Linked DNA regions of Kutzneria chonburiensis. The protein of the gene in region 2 binds, or shares a complex with, the protein of the main gene of each other region. Links are inferred from orthologs where the notes say so. Each region holds a gene or a part of one and is shown on either strand. Other genes may lie near its edges.

Evidence for each region.
Region 1: the proteins of nusB (region 2) and rpsJ are in contact, whole or in part, in a solved structure (PDB 3D3B), measured with the Escherichia coli proteins. The link is inferred for Kutzneria chonburiensis from one-to-one orthologs.

The regions. Positions count from the first base shown.
Region 1 is NZ_CP097263.1:6,720,774-6,723,757, forward strand. Bases 44-2,710 are described here. They hold rpsJ (30S ribosomal protein S10), read right to left. Parts: upstream 1,697-2,710; coding sequence 1,391-1,696; downstream 44-1,390. Other genes in these bases: rplD (50S ribosomal protein L4), read right to left, coding at 44-715; rplC (50S ribosomal protein L3), read right to left, coding at 712-1,362; tuf (elongation factor Tu), read right to left, coding at 2,112-2,710. In the rest of the region: rplW (50S ribosomal protein L23), read right to left, coding at 1-29; more of rplD, read right to left, coding at 32-43; more of tuf, read right to left, coding at 2,711-2,984. UniProt on the Escherichia coli protein: Involved in the binding of tRNA to the ribosomes. Part of the processive rRNA transcription and antitermination complex (rrnTAC). The complex forms an RNA-chaperone ring around the RNA exit tunnel of RNA polymerase (RNAP).
Region 2 is NZ_CP097263.1:332,255-335,403, reverse strand. Bases 318-3,149 are described here. They hold nusB (transcription antitermination factor NusB), read right to left. Parts: upstream 2,028-3,149; coding sequence 1,608-2,027; downstream 318-1,607. Other genes in these bases: M3Q35_RS01685 (M24 family metallopeptidase), read right to left, coding at 2,640-3,149; efp (elongation factor P), read right to left, coding at 2,027-2,590; bldD (transcriptional regulator BldD), read left to right, coding at 1,028-1,516; pyrR (bifunctional pyr operon transcriptional regulator/uracil phosphoribosyltransferase PyrR), read right to left, coding at 318-768. Outside these bases: M3Q35_RS01710 (aspartate carbamoyltransferase catalytic subunit), read right to left, coding at 1-187; more of pyrR, read right to left, coding at 184-317. UniProt on the Escherichia coli protein: Part of the processive rRNA transcription and antitermination complex (rrnTAC). The complex forms an RNA-chaperone ring around the RNA exit tunnel of RNA polymerase (RNAP).

The DNA.
Region 1 (2,984 bases), 6.4 Mb from region 2 along the record:
AGCAGGATGTCCCTGTGGTCGGGGATCATGGTCAGACCTCCTCGGTCAGCTCGGACGAGCGGGCCGTGGCCTTGACCGAACGACCCTTGCTCGGGCCGGCGATGAACAGCTCGTACGCGTCCTTCGTGAACACGACGTCGTCGTTGACCAGCACGTCGTAGGTGTTCAGCTGGTCCGGCGCGATCGGGTGCACGTTGGCCAGGTTGCGCACGCTCAGCCAGTCCTGCTCCTCGAAGCGGCCCAGCACGACCAGCGTGCGGCGCGACTCCGTGATGGCGGCGAGCGCGATGCGCGCGTCCTTGGTGGACGGCTTGTCGCCGCCGACCAGGGAGCTGACCACGTGCAGCCGGCCGGCGCGAGCCCGGTCGGACAGGGCGCCACGCAGCGCGGCGGCCTTCATCTTCTTGGGCGTCCGCTGCGCGTAGTCACGCGGCTGCGGGCCGTGCGAGACGCCACCGCCGGCGAACTGCGGCGACCGGGTCGAGCCCTGACGGGCGCGGCCGGTGCCCTTCTGGCGGTACGGCTTCTTGCCACCGCCGCGGACGTCGCCGCGGGTCTTGGTGGCGTGCGTGCCCTGGCGGGCCGCGGCCAGCTGGGCCACGACGACCTGGTGCATCAGCGGGATGTTCGCCTGCACGTCGAAGATCTCGGCGGGCAGCTCGACGCTGCCGGCAGCCTCACCAGAGGCGTTGCGAATGTCCAGAGTGGTCATCAGGCACCGCCCTTCGCGGCCGTCTTCACGAACACCAGGCCGCCCTTGGGGCCGGGGATGGCGCCCTTGATGAGCAGCAGGCCGGACTCGGCCTCCACCTGGTGCACGGTCAGGTTCTGGGTGGTGACGCGGGCGTGGCCCATGCGGCCGGCCATGCGAACACCCTTGAACACGCGGCCCGGGGTGGCACAGCCGCCGATGGAGCCGGGCGAGCGGTGCTTGCGCTGCACGCCGTGGCCGGCGCCCAACCCCTTGAAGCCGTGGCGCTTCATGACACCGGCGTAGCCCTTGCCCTTGCTGGTGCCGACCACGTCGACGACGGAGCCCGCCGGGAACACCTCGGCGGTGATCTCCTGGCCGACCTCGTAGGCGTCGGCGTCGGTGGTGCGCAGCTCGGCGACGTGGCGTCGCGGCGTCACACCGGCCTTGGCGAAGTGACCGGCGCGGGGCTTGTTCACCTTGCGCGGGTCGATGGCGCCGAAGGCCAGCTGGACGGCGGTGTAGCCGTCCTTCTCCTCGGTACGGATCTGGGTGACGACATTGGGCCCGGCCTTGACGACCGTGACCGGCACAACCCGGTTCTTGTCGTCGAAGACCTGGGTCATGCCGAGCTTGGTGCCCAGGATCCCCTTGATCTGCTTGTCAGACATGAGTTCGTTACTCTCCGCCGCCGCGCGCTTACTGGATGTTGACGTCGACGCTGGCCGGCAGGTCGATGCGCATGAGCGCGTCGACCGTCTTCGGCGTCGGGTCGAGGATGTCGATCAGCCGCTTGTGCGTGCGCATCTCGAAGTGCTCGCGCGAGTCCTTGTACTTGTGCGGCGAGCGAATGACGCAGTAGACGTTCTTCTCGGTCGGCAGCGGCACCGGCCCGACGACCCGAGCGCCGGTGCGCGTCACGGTCTCGACGATCTTGCGCGCGGACGCGTCGATCGCCTCGTGGTCGTAGGCCTTGAGCCGAATGCGGATCTTTTGTCCCGCCATGATGGCTTGCCGTTCCTCTTCTCGTACCGCTGCGGGCTGACTCGTGACGGGCCGGGGCCCAGCTGTGCCGCTCCCCTATTCACGAGTCAAATGTCATCAGGTGCCGGGGCCCTCCGGTCCACGCGGTCGGGCGTGTCGCCTTTTCAGGGACACAGCGCCTACGCGCACACCAGCCCTACTGGTCCTTGCTCAGTCCTCAGTAGGCGGGGTCCGGTCAGACCCAGTACACCCAGGCCATCTCAGGCCCGTGTGGGTGCCGGCTTCTCGCAGCAGGGCGGCTGGAACGCGAACGAGCCAGCCGCCTCTGCAACGAGCAACCCGTTAAGGATGCCACACCCAGGTGCGGCGACCAAATCGGGGCCGGCGAAGTGAGGGCCAGGTAACAAATGAATGTCACCCGGCCCTCACCAGCGAATTACTTGATGATCTTCTCGACGGTGCCGGCGCCGACGGTGCGGCCACCCTCGCGGATGGCGAACCGCAGGCCCTCGTCCATGGCGATCGGCTGGATCAGCTTGACGCTCATGTGCGTGGTGTCGCCCGGCATGACCATCTCGGTGCCCTCGTCGAGGGTCACGACGCCGGTCACGTCGGTGGTGCGGAAGTAGAACTGCGGCCGGTAGTTGTTGAAGAACGGCGTGTGGCGGCCGCCCTCGTCCTTGGACAGGATGTAGACGTTGCCCTCGAACTCCGTGTGCACCGTGGTGGTGCCCGGCTTGATCACAACCATGCCGCGCTCGACGTCTTCGCGCTTGACACCGCGGAGCAGCAGCGCGGCGTTGTCACCGGCGCGGCCCTCGTCGAGGAACTTCTTGAACATCTCGATGCTGGTGCAGGTGGTCTTGAACCCCTTCTCGCGGATTCCGACGACCTCCACCTCCTCGTTCACCTTGACCACACCGCGCTCGATGCGGCCGGTGACGACGGTGCCACGACCGGTGATGGTGAAGACGTCCTCGACGGGCATGAGGAACGCCTTGTCGGTCTCACGGACCGGCTCCGGGACGTTCTCGTCCACGGCGTCCATGAGCTCCAGCACCGACTGGGCCCACTTCTCGTCACCCTCGAGGGCCTTGAGGCCGGACACGCGCACGACCGGCGCGTCGTCGCCCGGGAACTCCTGGTCCGAGAGCAGCTCGCGGACCTCGAGCTCGACGAGCTCCAGGATCTCCTCGTCGTCCACCATGTCGGCCTTGTTCAGGGCGACAACGATGTACGGCACGCCGACCTGGCGGGCCAGCAGCACGTGCTCGCGGGTCTGCGGCATCGGGCCGTCGGTCGCGGCGAC
Region 2 (3,149 bases):
CGACCTCGAAGGAGACCCGGGTGCGGGTGGAGTTCTCGTAGAACATCGTGACGACGGTCCGGCCGCGCAGCGTGGGCAGCTTGCGCACCTCGCGGCCGAGCAGCGTGCGCTTGAGCGTGTCCGCGGTGTCCAGCACCGCGGTGGCCTGCGCCGGGTCGAGGCCGTCGGTGGAGAGCAGGTGTTTCACTGGTGGTCTTCCCGTCGCAGGTACACGCCGTCGCGCCCGTCCAGCTCGGCGAGGCAGACGGCCACCTCCTCGGTGCGCGAGGTCGGCACGTTCTTGCCCACGTAGTCGGCGCGGATGGGCAGCTCGCGGTGCCCGCGGTCGACCAGGACGGCCAGCTGCACCGCGGCCGGGCGGCCGGCGTCGCGCAGGGCGTCGAGGGCGGCGCGGATGGTGCGGCCGGAGAACAGCACGTCGTCCACCAGCACGACCAGGCAGTCGTCGATGCCGCCGTCGGGCAGCGTGGTGGACTCCAGCGGCCGGTTGGGCCGCCGCCGCAGGTCGTCGCGGTAGAGGGTGACGTCGAGCGCGCCGACCGGAACGGTCACGTCGGAGAACTCGGCGATCAACTCGGCCAGCCGGCGGGCCAGCGGGGCCCCTCGACTGGGGATCCCCAACAGGACGACCGGGCGGTGGGCCTCGCCACCGAGCGAGGTCTTCTCGATGATCTGATGGGCCATTCGGGCGATGGTGCGCGCGACATCGCCGGCCGAGAGGAGCTCACGCTCGGCCGGGTCCGTCGCGTCGCGAACACGCGGCGCCACGGTGGACCTCCTTCCCCGCCTCACCGGACGGGTCCTTAAAGGACGTCGGGTCGGCTCGGCATCTGCCGAGCTCAGGACCTACGTTACCAGCCACGCTGCGTAGCCCTTCCGGGTGGTTGGGGCCCCCTCCCCCGCATGACGCAGCGAAGTCAGCTTGACCTGGTGACGACAGCGAGCGACCATTACTCTGCGTATTGATCTCAGGCTCCCCGCGGCGATGGCTACCGGCCGACGGGGCGAATGAACGGAGAACCGCCACATGGGCGATTACGCCAAGGCGCTGGGGGCCAAGCTCCGCGCCATCCGCCAGCAGCAGGGATTGTCACTGCATGGCGTCGAGCAGAAGTCCGGCGGTCGCTGGAAGGCGGTCGTCGTCGGCTCCTACGAGCGCGGCGACCGCGCGGTCACCGTGCAGAAGCTGGCCGAGCTGGCGGACTTCTACGGCGTGCCCGTGGCCGAGCTGCTGCCCGAGGGCCGCGTGCCGTCCGGGGCCGAGCCGGCCACGAAGATCGTCATAAACCTGGAGCGGCTCCAGCAGCTGCCGGCGGAGAAGGTCGGTCCGCTGGCCCGCTACGCCGCCACCATCCAGAGCCAGCGCGGCGACTACAACGGCAAGGTGCTCTCCATCCGCACCGAGGACCTGCGGTCGCTGGCCATCATCTACGACATGACCCCCGGCGAGCTCACCGAGCAGCTCATCGACTGGGGTGTCCTGCCGCCTGAGGCAAGGCCGTCCAAGGAGGATTAAGGCGCGCGTAGCGCGCAACAGCCTGGGGACAAACGCTGGAAGGCCGCACCACCGAGTTCCGGTGGTGCGGCCTTCCAGATTTGAACCAGCGCTACAGCGCCGCGCGAAGGTGCACGGCGATACGGGCGATACTGTCCAGGACGCCGTTGACAAAGCGCGGCGAGTCGTCGGTGGACAGCTGCTTGGCCAGCTCGACGGCCTCGGTGATGGCCACCGCGTCGTCCACGTCGGCCTCCCACAGCAGCTCGTACACGCCCAGCCGCAGGATCGCCCGGTCGACCGCCGGCATCCGGGCCAGGGTCCAGCCCTCGGCGTGCTCGGAGATCAGCTCGTCGATCCGCGTCCGGTTGGCCGTCACGCCCTCGATCAGGGTGATCGTGTAGTCGCTGACCGGCGGCACGTCGGGCGAGCCCACCCGGTCGGCGAGCAGCGTCACGGCGTCCGCGGCGCGCAGGTCGGCCTCGTAGAGGACGTCGACCGCGCGTTTGCGGTATTTGCTACGGGCACCCATCAGTTGTTGATCCGGCCCAGGTAGCGGCCGTCGCGGGTGTCGACCTTGACCTTCTCGCCGGTGGTGACGAACAGCGGCACCTGGATCTCGGCGCCGGTCTCCAGGGTGGCCGGCTTGGTGCCGCCGGTGGAGCGGTCGCCCTGCAGGCCCGGGTCGGTGTGCTGGATGACCAGCTCGACCGAGGTGGGCAGCTCGATGAACAGCGCGACGCCCTCGTGCACGGCGACGATCGCCTCGGTGTTCTCCAGCATGTAGTTGGCCGCGTCGCCGACCGTGTCGGCCGGGATGGTCATCTGGTCGTAGGTGTCGCCGTCCATGAAGACGAAGTCGGCGCCGTCCTTGTACAGGTAGGTCATGCCGCGCTTGTCGACCGTGGCGGTGTCCACCTTGGTGCCGGCGTTGAAGGTCCGGTCGACCACCTTGCCGGTGAGCACGTGCTTGAGGGTGGTGCGCACGAAGGCGCCGCCCTTGCCCGGCTTGACGTGCTGGAACGCGACGACCGTCCACAGCCCGTTGTCCAGGCTGAGCACGAGGCCGTTCTTGAGGTCGTTGGTGGTGGCCACGGTGGTGGAATCTCCTGTAGTCGCGGACTGCCGGGGTTCGGGTCGTGCGTCAGACGACCACGAGCTCTTTCGTGGTCAAGGTGAGCAGCTCGGGCGCACCCTCGCGCACGATGAGAGTGTCCTCGATGCGGACCCCACCCTGCCCGGGCACGTAGACGCCGGGCTCGACGGTGACCGCCATGCCGGCGGCAAGTGTACCGGTCCCGGCCCTGCTCAGTGCCGGAGCCTCGTGGATCTCCAGCCCGACGCCGTGTCCGAGACCGTGCATGAACTGCTCGGACCGGCCGGCGGCGGCGATCACCGAGCGGGCGGCGTCATCCACCTCGGCGAACGTCGCGCCCGGCTTCAGGGCCTTGCGGCCGGCCGCCTGCGACGCCGCCACCAGGGCGTACAGCTCGGTCTGCCAGTCGGCCGCCGGCCCGAGCACGACCACCCTGGTCATGTCCGAGTGGTAGCCGTCGACCAGCGCGCCGAAGTCCATCTTGACCAGGTCACCGGTTTTGAGCTGGGCGTCGGTCGGCTCGTGGTGCGGGATGGCCGAGTGCTCGCCGGCGGCGAC